Regions from separate parts of the Lysobacter sp. Soil_N_23 genome, predicted to be linked through region 2. Evidence: predicted binding sites of a transcription regulator. Region 2 holds the regulator's gene; the other holds the start of a gene.
What was found. The regulator sigma-54, encoded in region 2, starts transcription at its own class of promoters, with help from an activator protein. The targets are predictions, from matches to a motif close to TGGCACGNGCNTTGC.
Positions count from the first base shown of each region.

Region 1 (10,946 bases), on a different contig from region 2:
TCAGCCACGCGCTCAAACCCCGGCAGCTGATCATGATGGGACTGGGCAGCGCGATCGGCGCCGGCCTGTTCCTCGGTTCCGGCGTAGGCGTGCAGGCGGCCGGACCGGCGGTGCTGATTTCGTACCTGGTCGCCGGCGCGCTGGTGATCATCGTGATGAACGCCCTCGGCGAGATGGCTGCGGCCAAACCGGCCAGCGGCGCGTTTTCGGTGTATGCCGCCGATGCGATGGGCGCGACCGCCGGCGCGACGGTGGGCTGGTTGTGGTGGGCGCAGCTGGTGATCGTGATCGCCGCCGAATCGGTCGGCGCCGCCGGATTGCTGGCGACGGTGTGGCCTTCGTTGTCGGTGCCGCTGGCGTCGCTGACCTTCATGCTGTTCTTCACCGCCATCAACCTGATGGGCGTGAAGAATTTCGGCGAGTTCGAGTTCTGGTTCGCGATCCTCAAGGTCGTGGCGATCGTCGCCTTCATCCTGATCGGCGTCGCGCTGCTGCTGGGCCTGCTGCCCGAGGTCGCCTCGCCGGGCCTGTCGAACTTCGTCGACCATGGCGGCTTCGCGCCCAAGGGCCTGGCCGGGATCGGTGCGGCGCTGCTGGTGGTGGTGTTCGCCTTCGGCGGCACCGAGATCGTCGCCGTCGCCGCGGCCGAGACCCAGGATCCCGAGCGCAGCATCGCCCGCGCGATCCGCACCGTGGCTTGGCGCATCCTGGTGTTCTACATCGGCTCGCTGAGCGTGATCATCGCGGTGGTGCCGTGGACGAGCCCGGCGCTGTCGTCGCCGTTCGCGGCGGTGCTGGAGGCGGCGAAAATTCCCGGCGCGGCGACGGCGATCACGTTGATCGCGGTGATCGCGCTGCTGTCCGCACTCAACGCCAACCTCTACGGCGCCTCGCGCATGATCCATTCGCTGGCCGAGCGCGCCGAGGCACCGCGCTGGCTGGCGCAGGTGAACGCTCGCCATGTGCCGGTGGCGGCGGTGCTGTCGTGCGTGGTGTTCGGCTTCATCGCCACCGCGCTGGAGCTGCGCTACCCGGGCAAGGTGCTGCCGGTGCTGCTCAACGTGGTTGGATCGACTTGCCTGCTGGTGTGGACGATTTCACTGGTGTCGCAGCTGATCCTGCGTCGCCGCGCCGATCGTGCCGGTACGCGGCTGCCGTTCCGGATGCGTGGCTTTCCGTATCTGACGGTGATCGCGCTGGCGATCCTGGGGTTGATCTTCCTGCTGTTGCTGTCGGGATCCGATACGCGGATCCAGTTCCTGTCGATGCTGGGGCTGACGCTGGGGATTGCGGCGGTGAGTGAGGTTGCTCGGCGGCGGGCGTAAATCCAGGTTCGCGGTCGACAGGGTGCCGTAGCCCGGGCACCCATCCCCTCCCAACCCTCCCCTTGAAGGGGAGGGCGTTGTGCTCCTGATCTTGATGTTGCCCCTCCCCCTTTGTGGGAGAGGGGCTTGGGCATCAGTTCTCGTACGCCGATTCACCGTGCGAGGTGATGTCGAGTCCTTCGCGCTCGGACTCTTCCGATACGCGCAGGCCGACCGTGTACTTCACGATCAGGAAGGCCACCAGCGCGACCACGCCCGACAGCACCACCGTCACCAGCACGCCCTGCAGCTGGATCCACACCTGCGAAGCGATGGAGTACTCCGGCAACGCGGTCTCGGTGACGTAGTCCCACAGGCCCGCACCGCCGAGCGCCGGCGAGGCGAACACGCCGGTGAGCAGCGCACCGAGGATGCCGCCGATCCCGTGCACGCCGAACACGTCCAGTGCGTCGTCGGCACCCAGCAGGCGCTTGAGTCCGTTCACTCCCCACAGGCACACCGCGCCGGCGAGCGCGCCGATGATCAACGCGCCGCAGATGCCGACGAAGCCGGCCGCGGGCGTGATTGCGACCAGTCCGGCCACGGCGCCCGATGCTGCACCCAGCATCGACGGCTTGCCCTTGCTGATCCACTCCACCGCCGTCCAGCCCAGCACCGCCGCTGCGGTGGCGAGGAAGGTGTTGACGAAGGCCTGCGCAGCGACCGCGTTGGCTTCCAGCGCGGAACCGGCGTTGAAGCCGAACCAGCCCACCCACAGGATCGAGGCACCGACCATGGTCTGGGTCAGGTTGTGCGGCTTGATCGCCTCGCGCCCATAGCCCACCCGCTTGCCGATCACGTACGAGCCGACCAGGCCTGCGACCGCGGCGTTGATGTGCACCACCGTGCCACCGGCGAAGTCCAGCGCCCCCTTGGCAAACAGGAAGCCGGACTGGGCCAGCACGCCCGGCACGACATCATTGCCGGTGAACGCATCCGGACCCGGGAAGAACCACACCATGTGTGCCATCGGCGCGTAGGCGAAGGTGAACCAGAGCACGGTGAACAGCATCACCCCGGCGAACTTCACCCGCTCGGCGAACGCGCCGACGATCAGTGCACAGGTGATGCAGGCGAAGGCGCCCTGGAACACGAAGAACACCAGCTCCGGGATGTACACGCCCTTGGTGAAGGTAGCGCCCATCGCCGTGGCGTCCAGGCCCTTGGCGAACAGGCGATCCCAGCCGCCGATGAAGGCGTTGCCGGTGGTGAAGGCCAGCGAGTAACCGTACAGCGCCCACAACACCGCCACCAGCGAGAACACCAGCAAGCACTGCATCAGCACCGACAGGACGTTCTTGCTGCGCACCAGGCCGCCGTAGAACAGCGCCAACCCGGGCAGCGTCATGAAGATCACGAGCGCCGCACAGGTCAGCAGCCAGGCGACGTCGCCCTTGTTGGCCACCGGTGCGGCCGCGGCGGCGGCATCCTGCGCGAGAGCGAGTCCGGGCAGTGTCAGCATGGCCAAGGCTGCCAGCAGGCGCGGCTGGCGGAAGGCGTCGACCATGCGGCTGCGATCGGTGGGAGGCGACGCCGGCCCCCCGTCATTCCCGCGAAGGCGGGAACCCAGTGTCGTTGAACTTGTCACGTCGACGTTCCTCTCGATGGCGGTGATGGGCGAAGCAGCGTCACTGGGTCCCCGCCTGCGCGGGGATGACGGCTTCGTCAGGTCTGGTCTGAGCGTCGTGTCCATGTGCGTCACCCTCACAACGCATCGTCATCGAGCTCGCCGGTGCGGATGCGCACCGTGTGCTCCAGCGCTTGAACAAAAATCTTGCCGTCACCTACCTTGCCCGTGCGCGCGGCGGCCTGCAGGGCTTCCAGGGCCGTATCGAGGATCGATTCGGCAACGGCACACTCGACCTTGAGCTTGGGCAGGAAGTCGACGACGTACTCGGCACCGCGATAGAGCTCGGTGTGGCCTTTCTGTCGGCCGAAACCCTTTACTTCGGTGACGGTGATGCCGGACACGCCGACTTCGGTGAGCGCTTCGCGCACCTCGTCGAGCTTGAACGGCCGGATGATCGCGGTGATCAGTTTCATCTCGCAGCTCCGTGGGTCTGGATGGCTCGTGTGGGATGGGTCATCTGGGGTGCGCCCTGCCTCAGAAGGTCTTGGTGAGGGTCAGCACCACGGTGTCGTCGCCGAGGTAGTTGCCGTAGCGGTTGGTGTAGAGCGCCTCTTCCGCGTCGGTGTCGAGGTAGGCCAGGGCGATGGCGAAGCCGCCGTCGAAGGACTTGGTGACGCCGAGCTTCCAGTCGACGTACTCGAAGTCCTCGTTGTTCTCGATCCACTGCTTGCCGGCATGGGCGTTGAGCGTCCAGGTCGGCACGAACTCCCAGTTCACCGCGGCGTCGAGATAGCCGCTGCCGTCCGAATCGGCGTAGCCGAACAGATCGGTCAGGGCATAGGAGTACTTGGCGGAGAACACCCCGGCGCTGATGCCGAAGTAGAGCTCGCCGGTGTCGGGGCTGTTGAAGCCCGAGGGATAGTCGCCGGGATACCAGTAGTACAACGCGCCGACATCGAAGCCCACGCTCTCGCCGAACTTGCCACGGTAGCCACCGTAGAAGTCGAGCTCGACGCTGTTGGAGATCGAGTCGGGATCCACCACCGTGTCCGACAGCCAGCTGACGTTGCTGCCCCAGGTGCCGACGTAGAAGCCGCTGTCGGCGGCATATTCGATGCCACCCTGCAGGGCCGGTTCCTGGTTGTTCTGCGAGATGCCGCGGAAAAGGTAATCACTGGTCAACGCCAGTGAGCCGGACGTGCCGGCGTGTGCGTTCACGATCCCCAGGCCAGCGAGCGCCATGGAGACGACGGTTGCAGCGCAGGTCTTGCTTGCAGTGGTTCGAGACGACATGACGCAGGCTCCTCATAAGCGGTGGCCCCTCCCCGGTCATTGCTTCGTGCTCTTGCAACGCGGACGTTGGTGTCGTCTCCCGCGCCATCACTGGGACGCACTTCGCCTTGCGGCGGGCGCAGCCCGTCGATTCGGGTTACCTCGTGGATTGGTTGAAGCGTTGGTTCCGGCCCCTCCCCCTGCTTGCAGGGGGAGGTTGGGAGGGGGTCGCGGCGCGGAGCGCCGCGGATGCTCGGGCCATCAGGCGAAGAGCACCCCTCCCCAACCCTCCCCTGCTTTCGCAGGGGAGGGAGCTTCGTTGCGTCAGACGGTGTAGTACATCTGGTATTCGAGCGGGTGCGTGGCCGCGCGGAAGCGGGTCACTTCCTGCATCTTCAGCGCGATGTAGCCGTCGATGAAGTCGTCGGTGAACACGCCGCCGGCCTTGAGGAAGTCGCGATCCTTGTCGAGTGCTTCCAGCGCCTGGTCGAGGCTGTGGCACACGGTCGGGATGTTCTTCTCTTCTTCCGGCGGCAGGTCGTAGAGGTCCTTGTCGCTCGGTGCGCCCGGGTCGATCTGGTTCTTGATGCCGTCCAGGCCGGCCATCATCAGCGCGGCGAAGGTCAGGTAGCCCGACTGGATCGGATCCGGGAAGCGGATCTCGATGCGGCGCGCCTTCGGGTTGGACACGAACGGGATGCGGCAGCTGGCCGAACGGTTACGGGCCGAGTAGGCCAGCATCACCGGCGCTTCGAAGCCCGGCACCAGGCGCTTGTAGCTGTTGGTACCGGAGTTGGTGAAGGCGTTGATCGCGCGGGCGTGCTTGAAGATGCCGCCGATGTACCACAGCGCCATCTGCGACAGGCCGCCGTAGCCGTCGCCGGTGAACAGGTTGACGCCGCCCTTGGCCAGCGACTGGTGCACGTGCATGCCGCTGCCGTTGTCGCCGACGATCGGCTTGGGCATGAAGGTCGCGGTCTTGCCGTTGCGGTGGGCGACGTTCTTGATGACGTACTTCATCGTCATCAGCTCGTCGGCCTTCTTCACCAGCGAGTTGAACTTGGTGCCGATCTCGCACTGGCCGGCGTTGGCCACTTCGTGGTGGTGCACTTCCACTTCCATGCCGACCAGTTCCAGCGTCTTGCACATCTCGGCACGCAGGTCGTGCAGCGAATCGAGGGGGGCCACCGGGAAGTAGCCGCCCTTCACCATCGGGCGGTAGCCGGTGTTGCCACCGTCGTACTCGCGGCCGGAGTTCCAGTGCGCTTCTTCCGAGTCGATGTGGAAGAAGGTGTGGCCCATGTCATTGGCGAAGCGGACCGAGTCGAAGATGAAGAATTCCGGTTCCGGGCCGAAGAAGGCCTGGTCGGCGATGCCGCTGGACTTGAGGAAGGCCTCGGCGCGCTTGGCGACGCCGCGCGGATCGCGCGAGTAGGCCTGCATGGTCGCCGGGTCGAGGATGTCGCAGGTCAGCACCAGCGTCGGGTCGGCGGTGAACGGGTCCAGGAACGCGGTGCTGGCATCGGGCAGGAGCACCATGTCGGACTCGTTGATGCCCTTCCAGCCGCTGATCGAGGAGCCGTCGAACATCTTGCCGTCCTCGAACAGGGCCGGCTCGACGATCGACTTGGGGAAGGTCACGTGGTGCTGCACGCCGCGCATGTCGACGAAGCGCAGGTCGACGAATTCGACCTTGTGGTCCTTGATCAGCTTTTCTACGTGTTCGAGCGACATGGGTACTCCGGGACAGGGGATGGCAGTGGAAAAGCCGGCCGCGTTGGCCGCACTTGTCTATTACGAAGCAATGAACGTGCCAACTTCTGGCTGCTCGTAACCCGCTGAATTCCATAGGGGCACGGGCAGGCCCCGAACCGGGCCGCACCATCATGGTGCGCTTTTGAGTGCCGTTGCTTCAGCAAGGTGCAAACCTCGATCCGGTATGCTGCCGCGTTCGCGCGCCTCAGCGTCCCGCAACCTCCTGACCGGCCCACTGCATGACTGACCTGTTCGCCGCACTGCTGCTCGGCATCATCGAAGGCATCACCGAGTTCCTGCCGATCTCCAGCACCGGCCATCTGCTGATTGCCGAACGCTGGCTCGGGCACCGCAGCGATCTGTTCAACATCTCGATCCAGGCCGGCGCGATCCTCGCGGTGGTGCTGATCTACCGGCAACGGCTGTGGGACCTGGCGATGGGCTTCATCGGCCACCGCGCCAGCGCCGAGCACAGCCCGGCCGGCATGGCGCTGACCCCGGCGCAGGCGCGCGACTACGCATTCAAGCTCGCCGCGGCGTTCGGCGTGACCGCGGTGCTCGGCATCGTGGTCAAGAAGCTCGGCTTCGAACTGCCCGACCAGGTGACCCCGATTGCGTGGGCGCTGGTGCTCGGCGGCGTGTGGATGATCGCGGCCGAGCATTTCGCCGCCAAGCGCGCCGACAAGCTCGGCGAACGCGCCGCCATCACCTGGACGGTGGCGATCCTGGTCGGCATCGCCCAGGTCGTGGCCGGTGTGTTCCCGGGTACTTCGCGCTCGGCGGCGACGATCTTCGTCGCGCTGCTGGCCGGTACGACCTCGCGCGCGGCGGCCACCGAGTTCGCGTTCCTGGTCGGCATCCCGACCATGTTCGCGGCGACCGCGTACGAATTGGTGGACGTGCTGGGCAACGGCGAAGCCGCGCACGAGGACTGGACCGCGCTGGCAGTGGCCTTCGTCGCCTCGGCGATCACCGCGTTCGTGGCCGTGAAGTGGCTGCTGCACTACATCCAGAGCCACCGCTTCACCGCGTTCGCGATCTATCGCTTCGTGCTGGGCGCGGCGCTGCTGTTGCTGGTTCCGACCGGTAGCTGAACACGCACTTGTGAATCCGCACTGGCGTGCAGCGGCGCGCCTTCACCCCGTTTTAGGCATGGCTGCGTTTCCATTGGCACCCGCAATGGAGACCGCAATGAACCGACTGATGCTGCTTGCCCTTCCCCTGGCCCTCGCCGCTTGCGCCAAGGCGCCGACCCCTCCGGAGGCAACCGCGCCATCCGCCACGCCGGCACCGGTGGCGACCAGCGCGCCGGCCGCGTCGATCGACGAAACCGCGCTGGCCAGCCAGCACTGGCAGCTCGCGCAGGCGGTCGATGCCAAGGGTCAACGCATCGAGGCGTTGTTTGCCCGCGCCGACAAGCCGTTGCAGCTCGATTTCCGCGACGGCCGCGTCAGCGTCGGCAACGCCTGCAACCGCATGAGTGGCGGCTACACGATCGCCGGTGACCGCCTGCAGGTGGCGCGCCTGGCCGCCACGCTGATGGCCTGCACCGACCCGAAGCTGATGGCGCTCGACCAAGCCATCGGCAAGCGCCTGGAAGCACCGCAGACGATCGCGCTGCGCAGCGACGCCGAACCGCAACTGACGTTGACCTCCGCCGACGGCGAGGTGCTGACGTTCCGCGGCGAGGCCACCGCCGAAACGCGTTACGGCGGACCGGGCGAGACCGTGTTCCTCGAAGTCGCTGCCCAGGCCAAGCCCTGCAGCCACCCGCTGATCCCGAACAAGCAGTGCCTGCAGGTGCGCGAACTCCACTACGACGAGCGCGGGATCAAGACCGGCACGCCCGGCGACTGGCAGCCGCTGTACCAGGACATCGAGGGCTACGCGCACACCGACGGCGTGCGCAACGTCGTGCGGGTGAAGCGCTACACGATCAAGAACCCGCCGGCCGATGGCTCCTCGATTGCCTATGTGCTCGACATGGTGGTCGAGTCGGAGGACGTGGCGGCTGCACGCAAGTAGGTCGCCGCCGCCGCAGCGGGCCGTCAGTCCTTGACGGCCGGATTGAGCGAATAGGTGCCGTAGATCGCCACTTCGTCCAGGACGTGCCCGTGCATGGCCTTGATCGCCTGCGCGGCGGTGAAGCGGTCCGGCACCGGCAGGTGGTCGATGTCGAGGGCGAACAGGCGGAAGAAGTAGCGGTGCAGGCGCAGGTCGTTCGGCGGCGGGAACGGGCCGTCGTAGCCGAACCAGTCGCCGGCCATCGACGCATCCTCGGCGAACCAGCCGGTGTAGTCGTTCATGCCCTGGCGCGCACCGGCCGGACCGGCCGGTCGGGTCTTGCCGTGCGGCACGACGCCGTCGCTGCAGCTGCCAGCGACTATCTGGCTGACGCTCGTGGGGATATCGACCATCGCCCAGTGCACGAAGTCGCAGCGCGGCTGCTCGGACGGGATCAGCACGCCGGGCTTGCCGACCATCTCCGGCTCGGTCGGCACATCCGGATCGACGCACAGCAGCACGAAGGATTTCGTCCCTGCCGGGGCCTCGCCCCACGCCAGGTGTGGATTGCGGTTGGGCGCGAATCCAAAGCCGTCGGCCGTGGCCTGGCCGGCGGCGAATTCGGCCGGGATGCGCTGGCGGTGCTCGAAGCTGTCACTGCGGATGTACATGGGGTCCTCCTTGCCGGGCCGGTCGGGCCCGGGTGCAATGTCCGCGCAGGCTACGCCACCACCGCACCGGACTGCCATACGACAGTCCGGCCGCAGGGCTCACCTCACCTCACTCGTCCGCCGGATAGCCCAGGCGCTGCGCCACCGGCGTCAGCACCGCGAATTCTTCGGCCAGGGCTTCACGGAACCGGCGCCAGTGACCGGCGGCGAAACGCGGCGGCCCCATCTGCTGCTGCGGCGCGATCGCCACGCGCTGGCTCAGTGCATCGGCGACGGCCTGGGCGATGCTGGCCGGGGTGGCGTCGTCCATCCTGATCAGGCGATGCGGCAACAGGTCCTGCTCGTTGAGATCGGCGACCTGGGCCATCGTCCTGGCCAGCCAGCGCGCGCCTTCCAACGGCGAGGCCAGGGAGAGCGGCACCGGCCCACCGAAGGCGAGCCAGTCCAGCAGCATGTCGCGGGGATCGCGCACGGCCACCATCAGCGCGGCTTCGGGCAGGTGCGGGCGCAAACCCAGCAGCAGGGCGTTGTCCCACCACAGCAGCCAGTCGACGGCGCTACCGTCATGGATGCCGCGCGCAGGCAGCGCCGCACGCCACAGGCTGACCATGTAGGCCGGATCGAGGCTGCCGTCGACCAGGCCTGCCACGGTGTCGTAGCGCTGCAGCGGGTCGATCGGCGGCTGCGCGCCGAAACGGTCGACCAGCAGCGGTGCGCCGGAATTCTGCAGGGTGAGGCCGATGTATTCGACCAGCGATCCCGGTGCACCCCACAGCAGCAGCATGCTCGGGGCCGGCTCCGGCTGCGGCGCCAACGGCGGCCATTGCGTGATCGGCGCGCTCGGCTCGGGCAACGGCAGGCGCTCGGCGACGACGTCGGCGTGCAGTTCGGCCCAGGTGGCGGCGGCGGCAGCAGGCTGGCCGGCCGCGTCGAAGCAGCGGCCCAGCAACTGGCGCAGGCTGCGCTTGACGCCCGGATCCTGCGCCTGTGCCAGTTGGCCTTCCACGCGCAGGACCGCGGCGTCGGGGTCGCGGCGCAGCAGTTCGTCGATGATCCGCATCTCGGCCAGGCTGTGTCCCGGCTGCAACTCAGTGATGCGCTGCGCGGCGGCGAAGGCCAGCTCGTGTTCGCCGGACTGGTCGTGCATGGCCGACTGCGCTTCCAGTGCCGGAACGTAATCGGGCATCGCTTCGCGCCAACGCGCGATCACCTCGCGTGCCTGGTCGCCGGTGAACTCCTCGAACAACAGGCGCCCCCGCCACAGGTCGGCTGCCTGCGGGTGTTCGGCCAGGGTCGCATCGAGGGTGGCGCGGGCCTCGTCGCGCAGGGCCAGTCGGCGCCAGGCTTCGATCAGCGCCAGCAGGGCGCGGCGATCGAGCGGCTGGGCCAGGAAGGCCTGGCGCAGCAGCTGCAGCGCGCGCTCGTTGCGGCCGGCGGCGAGTTCCAGTTCACCGACCAGGCGCTGCATGCCCGGCGTGGCGGCATCGCCCTCCAGCAACGGGGCGAGCTCGTCGGCCGCTTCGGCCGGACGCGACTGGCGGCGCAGCAGGTCGGCGACGAGCAGGCGCAGCGGGCGCGAGGCCGGCTCGGATTCGAGCAGACCGCGGAAGGCCTGCTCGGCGAAGGCGAAGTGGCCCTTGCCCAGATAGGCGAAGCCGAGCGCGTGGCGCAGCTGGCGATCGCCCGGGGCACGCTCGGAGGCACTGCTGAGGATCGACAGGGCGCGATCGGCGTCGCCGCGACGCAGCGCCAGGGTGCCTTCGATCGCGGCCACGTGCGGATGCTCGGGTGCGATGCGGGCTGCGGTGCGGGCCAGGCGCTCGGCCTCGTTGAGGTCGCCACGGGCGATCGCCAGATGGGCCTGGATGATGTAGGCCGGGAACTGATTCGGGTCCAGGCCGGTGGTGCGGGCCAGTGCCGCCTGCGCTTCGTCGAGCTGGCGTTCGCTCAGCAGCAGGCCGGCGCGCTCCAGGTGCAGGTTGGCGTCGTCCGGCGTCAGTTCGATGGCCTGGCCGATGGCGGCCAGCGCGCCTTCGCGATCGCCGTCCAGGCGCAGGGCCGCGGCCAGCAGGCGGTGGGCGTTGGCGTCCTGCGGCTGGGCGGCGATGGCCTCGCGCGCTGCGGTAAGCGCTTCGCTGGCCGCGCCGCGGCGCAGGGCGTCAATGATCGGTTCGTACATGGACTGCTCGATGATTCAGACGAAACCGCGATTGTAGCGGCTGCGGACGCCCTGACCCGGGGATGCGGCACGGGTTTTCAGGCCACCGCGGGCTATCCGGCGGGGCGGCTTAGCCGGCGGCATCAAGCATG
Region 1 covers NZ_JBDGKY010000012.1:113,898-124,843, forward strand. Annotated here, with positions in the region: gene AC3A3X_RS10970 (amino acid permease) at 1-1,325, shown strand, start outside; gene AC3A3X_RS10975 (ammonium transporter) at 1,459-2,826, opposite strand; gene AC3A3X_RS10980 (P-II family nitrogen regulator) at 3,069-3,407, opposite strand; gene AC3A3X_RS10985 (TorF family putative porin) at 3,469-4,227, opposite strand; gene glnA (type I glutamate--ammonia ligase) at 4,531-5,940, opposite strand; gene AC3A3X_RS10995 (undecaprenyl-diphosphate phosphatase) at 6,201-7,055, shown strand; gene AC3A3X_RS11000 (META domain-containing protein) at 7,153-7,986, shown strand; gene AC3A3X_RS11005 (YbhB/YbcL family Raf kinase inhibitor-like protein) at 8,010-8,636, opposite strand; gene AC3A3X_RS11010 (tetratricopeptide repeat protein) at 8,746-10,815, opposite strand; gene AC3A3X_RS11015 (YheT family hydrolase) at 10,925-10,946, opposite strand, start outside.
Region 1: glnA (type I glutamate--ammonia ligase) is a predicted target of sigma-54. The motif match lies at 6,008-6,022, and genes of this name have one in related genera.

Region 2 (10,946 bases):
GGTCCTCGACCAGATCGGCAAGGTCGTCGATATCGAGGTCGGAGGCCGCGGCGATGATCTCGTCCGGGTCCATCTCCGCCAGCAGGCTTTCGCGCACCTCTTCGCCGACGTGGACCAGCACTTCGCCGTCGTCCTCGGCGTCGACCAGGCCCCACACGATCGTGCGCTTGGCCGGCGGCAGCGATTCGAGCAGGTTGCCGATCTCGGCGGGGGAGAGGGTGTTGACGAGCCGGCGCACCGGACCCAGACGGCCGCTGTCGAGCGCATCGGAAAGCAGGCGCAGCTGGCGCGCGGTCTTGTCGTGGCGGACGGCTTCGGCCATGCGGGGCTTCCGGTGGCGCATCGCACCACGATGGCGCGACAGGGCTAGGTGTTCATGGCGCGCATTATCGCCCCTGGGGACGATAAAGCCCACCCCTGCAAGGCGTAGACGTAGGAGCGAGCTTGCTCGCGATCCCGTTGGCCGGAGCCGGAGACCTGGTGCAGCGGTTGCGGTTCAGTGCATCCGGGGAGAATGGCTTCGTACCGACGGTTCGCGAGCAAGCTCGCTCCTACGAACGCCCGGTCGTGGGGGCGTTGGCGTGGATCCACTCTTCGATCGCCATGCGGTCGCGGGCGCGCAGCAGCGCCGGCGCATTGGCCTTCAACTGTGCCAGGTTGCAGTGGCGGATGGTCCGGCGCAGTTCCAGCAGCGTCGCCGGATGCAGGCTGAACTCGGTCAGGCCCAGCGCCAGCAGCATCGGCGCGAAATGCGGATCGCCGGCCATCTCTCCGCAAACCGCAACCGGCTTGCCGCGCGCCTCGCCGAGGCGGATCACGTCGCGGACCAGGCGGATCACCGCCGGATGGAGCGGTGTGTAGAGGTTGGTCAGCGCTTCGTTGTTGCGGTCGGCGGCGAGCAGGTACTGGACCAGGTCGTTGGTGCCGATCGACAGGAAGTCGACGGAACCGATGAACGACGAAAGCGCGATGGCGGCGGCCGGCACTTCGATCATCGCGCCCAGCGGCACCTGCTCGGCCACCTCATGGCCTTCCTCGCGCAGCTGCGTGGTGACGCGCTTGAGCATGCTGCGTACCGCGCGCACTTCCTCGCGGCTGCTGATCATCGGCAGCAGGATGCGCAACGGCCCATAGCCGGAGGCGCGCACCAGGGCGCGCAGTTGCGACTCGAGCAGCCCGGAACGCGCCAGCGACAGGCGCACGCCGCGCAGGCCCAGCGCCGGATTGGGTTCGTCGCGCAGCGCCAGGCCGGTGCGATCGGCCTTGTCGGCGCCCAGGTCGAGCGTGCGGATGGTGACCGTGCGGCCGGTCATGCCGAGCACGACGTCGCGGTAGACGCGGAACTGCTCATCCTCGTCGGGCAGTTCGTTGCGTTGCAGGAACAGGAACTCGGTGCGATACAGGCCGACACCGGCCGCGCCCAGCGCATGCGCCTCGGCGACGTCGTCGCGCGATTCGGCGTTGGCGAACAGCTTGACGTCGACACCGTCGGTGGTGCGGGTCGGCTCGCGGCGCAGGCGGTGCAGCTGCTTGCGCTCGCGCGCCAGTTCGCGCACGCGGCCACGGTGCGAGCGCAGGTCGTTGGCGTCGGGCTCCAGCACCACCCGACCGCTGGCGCCGTCGACGGCGAGCACGTCGCCATCGTTGATCTTCTGCATCGCCTGCGCTGCGCCGACAACGTAGGGCAGGTGCAGGCTGCGCGCCAGGATCGCGCTGTGCGACAGGATGCTGCCGCTGGTGGTGACGATCGCCATCACGCCCTGGGCCTGCAGCTGGACCAGTTCGGCGGGGGCGACGTTGTCGGTGACCAGGATCTCGCCGGCGACACCGGAGATGCCGTTGTCGTGGCGGTGCAGGGCGGCGTGGACGCGACCGATGACCTGGTCGATGTCGTCGACGCGGCTGCGGAAGTAGGCATCGTCCATGGCCTGGAAGACCGCGGCGATGCGGTCGCGCTGCAGGCGCAATGCGTAGTCGGCGGAGTAGCGGCCGGTGCGGATCAGTTCGTCCAGGCCGCTGAGCAGTTCGGGGTCGTCGAGCAGCAGGCTGTGCAGGTCGAGGAACTCGCCGACTTCATGCACCAGCGCGCCGTGAAGTCGCTCGCGCAGCGCGAACATCTCGTTGCGGACGGTGGCAATGGCGGCGTGCAGCCGCGCGACTTCGGTTTCGACCGCCTTGGCCGGAATGTGCTCCTCCAGGACCTCGAGCGCGTGCGGCAGGCGGACACGGGCGCGGCCGAGTGCGCTTCCGCGCGATGCACCGTGCCCGTTGAACTCCTGCCTCATTCCTTTCCCCGATGATGTGTGGTGGTGCGTCAGCTATCTTCGTCGAAGCGGCGCTCGAACAGCGATATCACCGCCTGCGCCGCACTGGCTTCGTCCTCGCCCTCTACCCGCAGCTTGACCTGGGTGCCCTGTCCGGCGGCCAGCAGCATCACGCCCATGATGCTCTTGGCGTTGACCTCGCGACCCTTGGCGGTGAGCGTGGCGCTGCTGCGGAAGCCCGACAGCGCCTGCACGAGCTTGGCAGTCGCGCGCGCATGCAGGCCGAGACGATTGGAGACGGTCAGTTCATGTTCGATCATCGCCGATTCCTCAATCCCGCTACACGCCCGATGCTGCACCGCCGGGCCAGGTCACGCTTGCTCTGCCAACGCCATTCCATTTCGTCGTGCTCCAATTGCCTTCTCACGCTTCATCCACGATGACGCCGTTGCGCGCACCGGCGGCGGCCACGGCGGGCAGCTCGTCCAGGGTCAGGTCGGCGTAGTTCATTACCCGCAGCAGCATCGGCAGGCTCAGCGCCGACACGCGCCGCACCGGCGTGCCCAGGCGGGCGACCTTGGCGGCGAGGTTGCTCGGCGTGGCGCCGTACAGATCGGTCAGCACCAGCACGCCGTCGCCGCCGTCGACCCGGCGCAGGGCCGCGCTCGCCAGCGGCAGCAGGGCATCGGGGTCGCCGTCGAACGGCACCTCCAGCGCTTCGGTGCGCAGCGGCAGCGGCCGCAACAGGCGCCCGGCCACCGCGATCAACGCGTTGCCAATGCCTTCATGGGTGATCAGGAGGATGCCGACGGCCATACCGCCAAATTAGCAGAGCCGGGTGACGGGCCGGAAGCGCTGTGACAACGAGGTCCGATGAAGGGCGACCGGCCAAGAGCGATCGGCGTCGGAACGGCGTCGTCCGCCGGCCCTGGGATTGCTCCGCCCCGCGGACGCCATCCTGGCTTTACGCGGGGCGTGGACCATCCATGGCCCACTGCTCCGCAATCCCAGGGCCGGCGGACGACGCTCGGGCTCGTTGAGGCACTGCCTGCGGGTTCGCGCGACACCGCGGGAAACGAAGCGGCCCGCATCGCTGCGGGCCGCGGTGGGCGATCGCCGGAGCGACCGCGTGGGTCGTCGCCGATGACAGGGGCATCATTTCGACGGCGGGGTGGTGTCGTCCTTCGGTGGCGTCTGCGAGCCTTCCACCGGAGGCGGCGTCGGTGCACCCGACTCCGGAGTCGTCGTCGGCGACGTGGTGGTGTCGGCCGGCGGGGCGGTCGTGTCAGGCGGTGGCGCATCGGCCGGCGCGGGCGTCTCCTCGGGTGCAGGCGCCGTGGTTTCGGCCTTCTGGCAGCCGCCCAGGGCGAGCGCCGCGGAGGTGAGCACCAGGGCGAGGGCTGCGATCATCGGATGGGACAGGGTCGCTCTCATGGATTGCCTCCTCACTAATACTGGCTCGCGCCGCCCTGCTGGCTGGCGGCGTATTCGGTCTCGGAAAGCTGTCCGTCGCCATCGCGATCGGCCTTGGCGAACTGACTGGTCAGCCTGGCGTCGACGGCCGCTTCGTCCTTGCTGACCTTGCCGTCGGCATTCACGTCCATGTCGCGGAAGCTCATCATCTTCGGTGCTGTGTCGATGGTCCTGTCAGGCGGTGGCGTCGCGGGCGGTTCGGTGCGCTGGGCCAGTGCCGGCGGTGCGGCAAGCACGGCGAACAGAACCAGCGTCATCATCGATGGAAGGTTGCGGATTGGCATGGGCATCTCCGTGGTGGAGTCGCGCTGCTTTACAACGCAGCCCGACCCTATCCGCACCCGCGCAAGCCAGATGCAAGCAAGCTGCAAAAATTTCGTGATGCCGTCGATCGTGGCGACGCGAAGTCAGGAAGGATTCACGGCATCTGGCCGCGACACCGCGACGATGGGCTTGCGCTCAAAAAGGCCTCTCCCGTTTGCGGGGTGAGACGACACTGCTTGCGAGCCATTGGCTCGCGTGTCCTCGAACGCACGAGCGCCATGCGCTCGGGCCGGGGCGCGGGTTGGGGTGAGGGCATGACGGCGAAGCAACGTCACTGGATCCCCGCCTTCGCGGGGATGACGGTTTTCTATAGCGCCTCTCCCGTTTACGGGAGAGGGGTTGGGGTGAGGGCCACCGAAGACCATGCAACGAAACACCAGAGCGTCGTCCGCCGGGCCGGGGATTGCGCAGCAGCGGGCCATGTGGCCCGCGCCCCGCATTCGGACAGGACGTCCGACCAAGGGGCGGGGCAATCCCCGGCCCGGCGGACGACGCCGCTCCGGTGCAACAACCCCACGCCCACGCGGAAGCAACAACAGGTCCCTCGCTACGCTCGGGACGACAGTCGAAAAACGCACGAGGTGATCGTGGCGCGTCAGTCCAGTTCGCGGTGATGCACCGCGACTTCTTCCCAGCCCTGCTCACGCGCGTGCGCGGCAAGACGCTCTGCGAGGTAGACCGAGCGATGGCGGCCACCCGTGCAACCGAACGCGATGGTGGCGTAGCTGCGGGTGCTGTCGACATGCAGGCGCGGCAACCAGGTGTCGAGGAACTGGCTCACCTGGTCCGCAAACAGGTTCACGTCCGGCTGCGCTTCCAGGTACTCGCGGATCGCGGCATCGCGACCCGACAGTGGGCGCAGCACCGGATCCCAGTGCGGGTTGGGCAGGGCGCGCGCATCGAACACGAAATCCGCATCGGCCGGCACGCCGCGCCGGTAGGCGAAGGACTCGAACAGCAGCGACATGCCGGTGTCGCCACCGATGCCGAACTCGGTGATGACCTGGCGGCGCAGCTGGTGGACGTTGAGGTCGCTGGTGTCGACCACCGCATCGGCGATCGTGCGCAACGGCTTGAGCACTTGGCGTTCCAGCGAGATCGCATCGGCCAGCGACAGGCCCAGATGGCTCAGTGGATGGCGACGGCGGGTGTCGGCATAGCGCTTGAGCACGGTGGCGTCGCTGGCATCGAAGAACACCAGCTTCGGATCGAGTCCCAGTGCGCCCACCGCCGACAGCCAGTCGGGGATGTTGCTCAGGTCGCTGTGGCGGTTGCGCACGTCGATGCTGACCGCGAGCTTGGCCGGCACACCCTCATCGGCGCGCTGCACGCTGGCCACGAACTGCGGCAGCAGGTCGGCAGGCAGGTTGTCGACGCAGAAGTAGCCCAGGTCCTCGAACGTCTTCAGCGCCACCGACTTGCCCGAACCGGACATGCCGCTGACGATCACGAGGGAGGAAGGCGGGGTTTCGCTCATGGGCGGGGTCTTTGCGCTGGCGTGGAGCGGCGTCAGGAATCGCCGCGTTCAAGGAAATTGCTGTGGCGGGCGATGAACGCAGCCGCCGGGTCGAGCCCCTTCATGCGCAGGCTGTGCAGGCGCGTCGCCGCTTCGGTCAGCACCGCCAGGTTGCGGCCGGGCATGACCGGCAGGGTGATCATCGGCACGTCCAGGTCGAGCACGCGGCGCACCCCGCTGTCGCCGGTGAGGCGCTCGATGCCCATCGGCTTGGGCTCGGTCATCGGTTTGGCCAGGTGCACGATCAGGCGCAGGTACTTGTTGTTCTTGACCGCGGTGTCGCCGAACATCTGGCGGATGTTGAGCACGCCCAGGCCGCGCACTTCCAGCAGGTCCTGCAGCATTTCCGGGCAGGTGCCATCGAGCACGTCGGGTGCGATCTGGGTGAATTCCGGTGCGTCGTCGGCGACCAGGCGGTGGCCGCGCGTGACCAGTTCCAGCGCCAGCTCGCTCTTGCCCGAGCCCGATTCGCCGGTGATCAGCACGCCGATCGAATAGATCTCCATGAACACACCGTGCAGCGTCACCCGCGGCGCCAGCGTGCGCGCCAGGTGGTACTGCAGGTGGTTGAGCAGCTCATGGCCGCGCCGCGGCGACACCCACAGCGGGGTCTGGCTTTCCTGCGCGGCAATGCGCAGGTCCTCGGGGCAGGTCTGGTCCTTGCTGATCACCAGTGCCAACGGACGGAACTGGATGATCTTCTCGATCGTCTCCCAGCGCAGCCGCGAGTCGAGTGCGTCGAGCCAGGACAGTTCCTCAGTGCCCAGGATCTGCACCTTGTTGGGATAGATGGCGTTGAGATAGCCGGCGAGCGAAGGCCGCCGCGCCACGGTGTTGACCGCTTCGAGCACGCGCCGGTCGCCCTGCTGGCCGGCAAGCCAGCGCAGGCTGAGGCGATCGCGTTGCTGTTCGAACAGTTCCCCTGCGCTGATGCTCGTGCTCATTCGGGCCTCAGGCGCGATTGCCCGGCGGGCGACGTGCGCCCGCGCGGACAGGTGTTCTGGACAAGGCGCGCGACCGCAGCCGCGCTCAACGATTCATCCAGGGGCATGGAGTCGGAGGGGGTCAGCCGAAGCTGTCGCTGCGTGCGGCGCTCTCGCCGCGGTGGTGATCCACGACCTTGCTGCGGTGTTCCTTCAGCAGTCGGTCGAGCTTGTCGGAGAGCAGGTCGATCGCGGCGTACATGTCGATTGCAGCGGCGTCGGCGTGGAGCGTGCGGCCGGCGATGTTGACGGTGGCCTTGGCGCGGTGGTTGGGTTTGTCGAGGCTGAGCTGTGTGCGGACGTCGAAAGCCTGTTCGCAATGCCGTTCCAGTCGGGCCAGCTTGCTTTCGACGTAGTCACGCAGTGCCGGTGTGACTTCGATTTGCTGGCCGTAGGTTTCGATACGCATCGGAGACCTCCTTTACGTCGCACGGGAAGACAGGATGGCACGACCGGTGCGATGTGCAAGTGGCCACCGTTCGCAGTTTGCCCGGAGAGGGCTGGAAAGCCTTGATCCGTAGATGGTTTTGGCCAGTTTCATCAAGTCCTAATCAACTCCTTAACGCGCACGTGACACGTTCAGCTGATGCGGACGCGGTCCTGCGAGGAGGGGATGCTCATGGCCTCGCGGTACTTGGCCACCGTGCGCCGCGCCACTGGCACGCCCGTTGCCTTGAGCGTCTCGGCCAGGCGCGCGTCGGACAGGGGCTTGCGCGGGTTCTCGGCCTCGATCAGGCGGCGGATCATGGACTGGATCGCGGTGCTGGAGGCCTCGCCGCCGGCGCCGGTGTCGATGCCCGAAGCGAAGAACGCGCGCAGCGGTATGGTCCCGCGCGGCGTGCGTGCGTATTTGCGCGCGATCGCGCGTGACACGGTGGATTCGTGCAGCCCGACCTCGGCCGCGACTTCGCGCAGCGTCAGCGGCCGCAGCGCGCTGTCGCCGAACTCCAGGAACGCCGCCTGCTGCTTGAGCAGGCAGCGGGCGACCTTGATCAGCGTCTCGCCGCGGGCTTCCAGGCTCTTGAGCAGCCAGCGCGCTTCCTGCAGGTGGCCGCGCAGGTAAGTGGCGTCGGTGCCGCTGGCGTGGCGCACCATGCTCTCGTAGCCGCGATGGATCGCGATGCGCGGGCGCATGCCGTCGGCGAGCGCGACGCGCCACAGCCCGTGCTGACGCCAGATGACCAGGTCCGGGGCGATGTACGTGTCGCTGGCGATCGCGCCGATCTGTGCGCCGGGCCGCGGATCGAGCGAGCGCAGCAGGTGGACCGCGGTCTCCACTTCGCCCAGGTCGAGCCGCATCTCGCTGGCAAGACCGGCGACGCCGACCTTGGGAAGGCGCTCGAGCGGGCCATTGGCCAGCTGATGGGCCAACGCCTTGCCCGGGGTTTCGCTGGCGAACTGGGCCAGCTGCAGGCGCAGGCATTCGCCCAGGTTGCGCGCGCCGACGCCGACCGGATCGAACTGCTGCACCTGGTGCAGCACGGTGGTGAGCTCTTCTTCGCCGGCCTCGACCGCGGGCGCCAGCGAGGAGGCGATCGACGCCAGCGGCTCGCGCAGGTAGCCGTCGTCGTCGATGGCTTCGATCAGGGCGACACCGATCAGGCGGTCGCGCGGCGACAGCGGGCTCAGGTGCAGCTGCCACAGCAGATGGTCGTGCAGCGTGTCCGATTCGGCGACCTGCTCGGCGACCGGCGCGTCGTCGTCGCTGTCGGCCGGGCCGATGCGCTCGTACCACGGCTCGCCGTCGTTGCTGCCCCATTCGGCCTCGGGCGGCAGGTGCTCGGTGCTGTCTTCGTGCGACGGCGAATCGCTTGCGCCGTTGCCATTGGTGACGCTGATCGCGACTTCGGTCCAGTCCAGCAGCGGATTGCTTTCCACTGCGGCCGCCAGTTCAGCTTCAAGCTCGACTGCCGACAACTGCAGCAGGCGGATCGCCTGACGCAGCTGCGGTGTCATCACCAGCTGTTGTCCTAGTGCGGCTTGGAGGCGGGGCTTCATTGTCTGAGACTAACGCGACCGGGGGAGGTCGACGGCCGCGTCGCGTTCGTCGCGATGCGCACTCCGCGCACCGCATCCTTCGTTGACTGCAAATTACAGTCGGAAGGTTTCACCCAGATAAACGCGTCGGACGTCGGGATTTGCAAGCAGCGCATCGGGTGCTCCCTGCGCGAGCACGCCACCTTCGTTGAGAATATACGCCCGATCGCAAATACCCAAGGTTTCGCGCACGTTGTGGTCGGTGATCAGCACGCCGATGCCCCGATTCTTGAGGTGGCGCACGATTCTCTGGATCTCGCCGACGGAGATCGGGTCGACACCGGCGAACGGCTCGTCGAGCAGCATCAGCCGCGGCTTGGCCGCGAGCGCGCGGGCGATCTCGACGCGGCGGCGTTCGCCGCCGGAGAGGCTGGCGCCGATCTGGTCGGAGACGTGGTTGACCTGGAGCTCGTCCAGCAGGCTGGCCAGCTCGCGCTCGCGCCCGGCCTTGTCGAGGTCCTCGCGCAGCTCCAGCACCAGGCGGATGTTGTCGGCCACGCTGAGCTTGCGGAACACCGACGGCTCCTGCGGCAGGTAGCCGACGCCGTACTTGGCGCGGGCGTACATGGGCTCGGAGGTGATGTCCTTGCCGTCGAGGACGATCTGGCCGGCATCGGCCGGGACCAGGCCGACGATCATGTAGAAGCAGGTGGTCTTGCCGGCGCCGTTGGGGCCGAGCAGGCCGACGACCTCGCCAGCATCCAGGGTCAGGGCGAAATCCTTGACGACCTCACGAGAACGGTAGGCCTTGCGCAACCCCTGGGCGACCAGCATCAGCCGCCTCCCTGCGCGTTCTTGGGCAGGATCCGGATCTTGACCCGACCGGCATCCTGGCCGCCGCCCTGCACCTGGCCGGTCTTCATGTTGTAGATCACCCGTTCGCCGGCGATCGAGCCGCTGGGCTGGCGGATGTTGACGCCGCCGGTGAAGACCACGATTTCCGACTTCAGGTCGTAGTCGACCTTGCTGGCGACCGCGTCCATGGCCTTGCCGTCGTCGAGCTCCTGCTTGAGCGTGACCGGCGAGCCGGTCAGCACCGCCCGCACCGGGTCGCCGCCGCTGGAGTGGATCACGGCCTGGCTGGAGCGGATGTCGAGCGTGCCCTGGGTGATGATGACCCCGCCGCTGAGCGTGGTCGGATGGCTGTCGTCCATCGAGTAGTCGCTGCGACCGGCGTCGATGTCCATCGGTTTGCTGCGGTCGCTGGTGCGGGCCAGCGCGGCGACCGGGGCCAGCGCCAGTGCCATCGCCAGTACGGTCGCCAGGCGAAGCATCGGCAGGCTAGCGGACAGATCGGTCATAGCGGGCCTTGACGTCGGAGTTGAGGATGATGCGCTTGGCATCGAGGTCGGCTTCCAGCCCTTGGCCGTTCAGTATAAAGCCCGGCTGGGTGACCGTTACCCTGGCGGTCGAAGTGGCGCGCTTGTCGTCCGGGAAAACGTTCAGGTGGTCGGTCGTGATCTTGACCGGCTTGCCCTCGGCATTGGTGCTGTGCGCATCCACGCCTCCGCGCAGGCGCACTTCCTCGCCCTTTTCACTGACCCAACCGGTCTTCGAACGCACTTCCCACGGGGTCGCCTTGCTGCCGGCCTTGGGCGGAATCACGAACAGCGGCGTGGCGATGTCGAGCGTCTTCACCTTCGGGTCGCGCTCCATCTTCGGCGCGGTCAGGGTGAAGGCTTCCTTGCCCTGCTCGTCGAGCACGGTCAGCTCGAAGTCGTGCAGGGTGTAGTCCGGTCGATTGGCGGCTCCGTCAGCGAGCGAGTCGCGGTCGCGCTGGGACCACAGGGCCCAGGTGCTGAGCACCGCGCCGACGAGCAACAACAGGAAGATCACGACGCCGCGTCGGGTCATGCGTTGCCCTCGATGCGGGTGCCTTCGACCTGGCTGACCTGGGCCAGCAGGGTTTCGGCGTGGCCCTGCGCGGCCAGCAGCAGGTCGCACAGTTCGCGCGCCGCGCCATGGCCGGCACGAAGGCTGGTGCGCCAGTGGACTCGGCCGGCGACCCAGGGGTGGGCGTTGGCGGGGGCGACGGCGAGGCCGGTCTGCAGCATGACCCGCAGATCGGGCAGGTCGTCGCCCATGAACGAGACCTGGTCCATGCCGATGTCCATGCGCGCGGCGATGTCGCGCACGCAGGCGAGTTTGTCGGCGACGGCCGTATGCGCCTCGGTGATGCCCAGGTCGGCGGCGCGGCGCAGTGCCACTTCGCTGGCACGGGCGGTGACGAAGGCGACCGTGATCCCGGACTTGCGCAGCAGCACCAGGCCCTGGCCGTCGTGGACGTGGAAGGCCTTGAGTTCGCGACCCTCGCTGTCGAAGAACAGGCGGCCGTCGGTCAGCGTGCCG
Region 2 covers NZ_JBDGKY010000032.1:7,359-18,304, forward strand. Annotated here, with positions in the region: gene mgtE (magnesium transporter) at 1-322, opposite strand, end outside; gene ptsP (phosphoenolpyruvate--protein phosphotransferase) at 552-2,285, opposite strand; gene AC3A3X_RS17000 (HPr family phosphocarrier protein) at 2,315-2,584, opposite strand; gene AC3A3X_RS17005 (PTS sugar transporter subunit IIA) at 2,688-3,080, opposite strand; gene AC3A3X_RS17010 (hypothetical protein) at 3,420-3,698, opposite strand; gene AC3A3X_RS17015 (hypothetical protein) at 3,713-4,021, opposite strand; gene rapZ (RNase adapter RapZ) at 4,657-5,538, opposite strand; gene hprK (HPr(Ser) kinase/phosphatase) at 5,571-6,521, opposite strand; gene hpf (ribosome hibernation-promoting factor, HPF/YfiA family) at 6,643-6,969, opposite strand; gene AC3A3X_RS17035 (RNA polymerase factor sigma-54) at 7,140-8,558, opposite strand; gene lptB (LPS export ABC transporter ATP-binding protein) at 8,652-9,371, opposite strand; gene lptA (lipopolysaccharide transport periplasmic protein LptA) at 9,371-9,898, opposite strand; gene lptC (LPS export ABC transporter periplasmic protein LptC) at 9,879-10,451, opposite strand; gene AC3A3X_RS17055 (KdsC family phosphatase) at 10,448-10,946, opposite strand, start outside.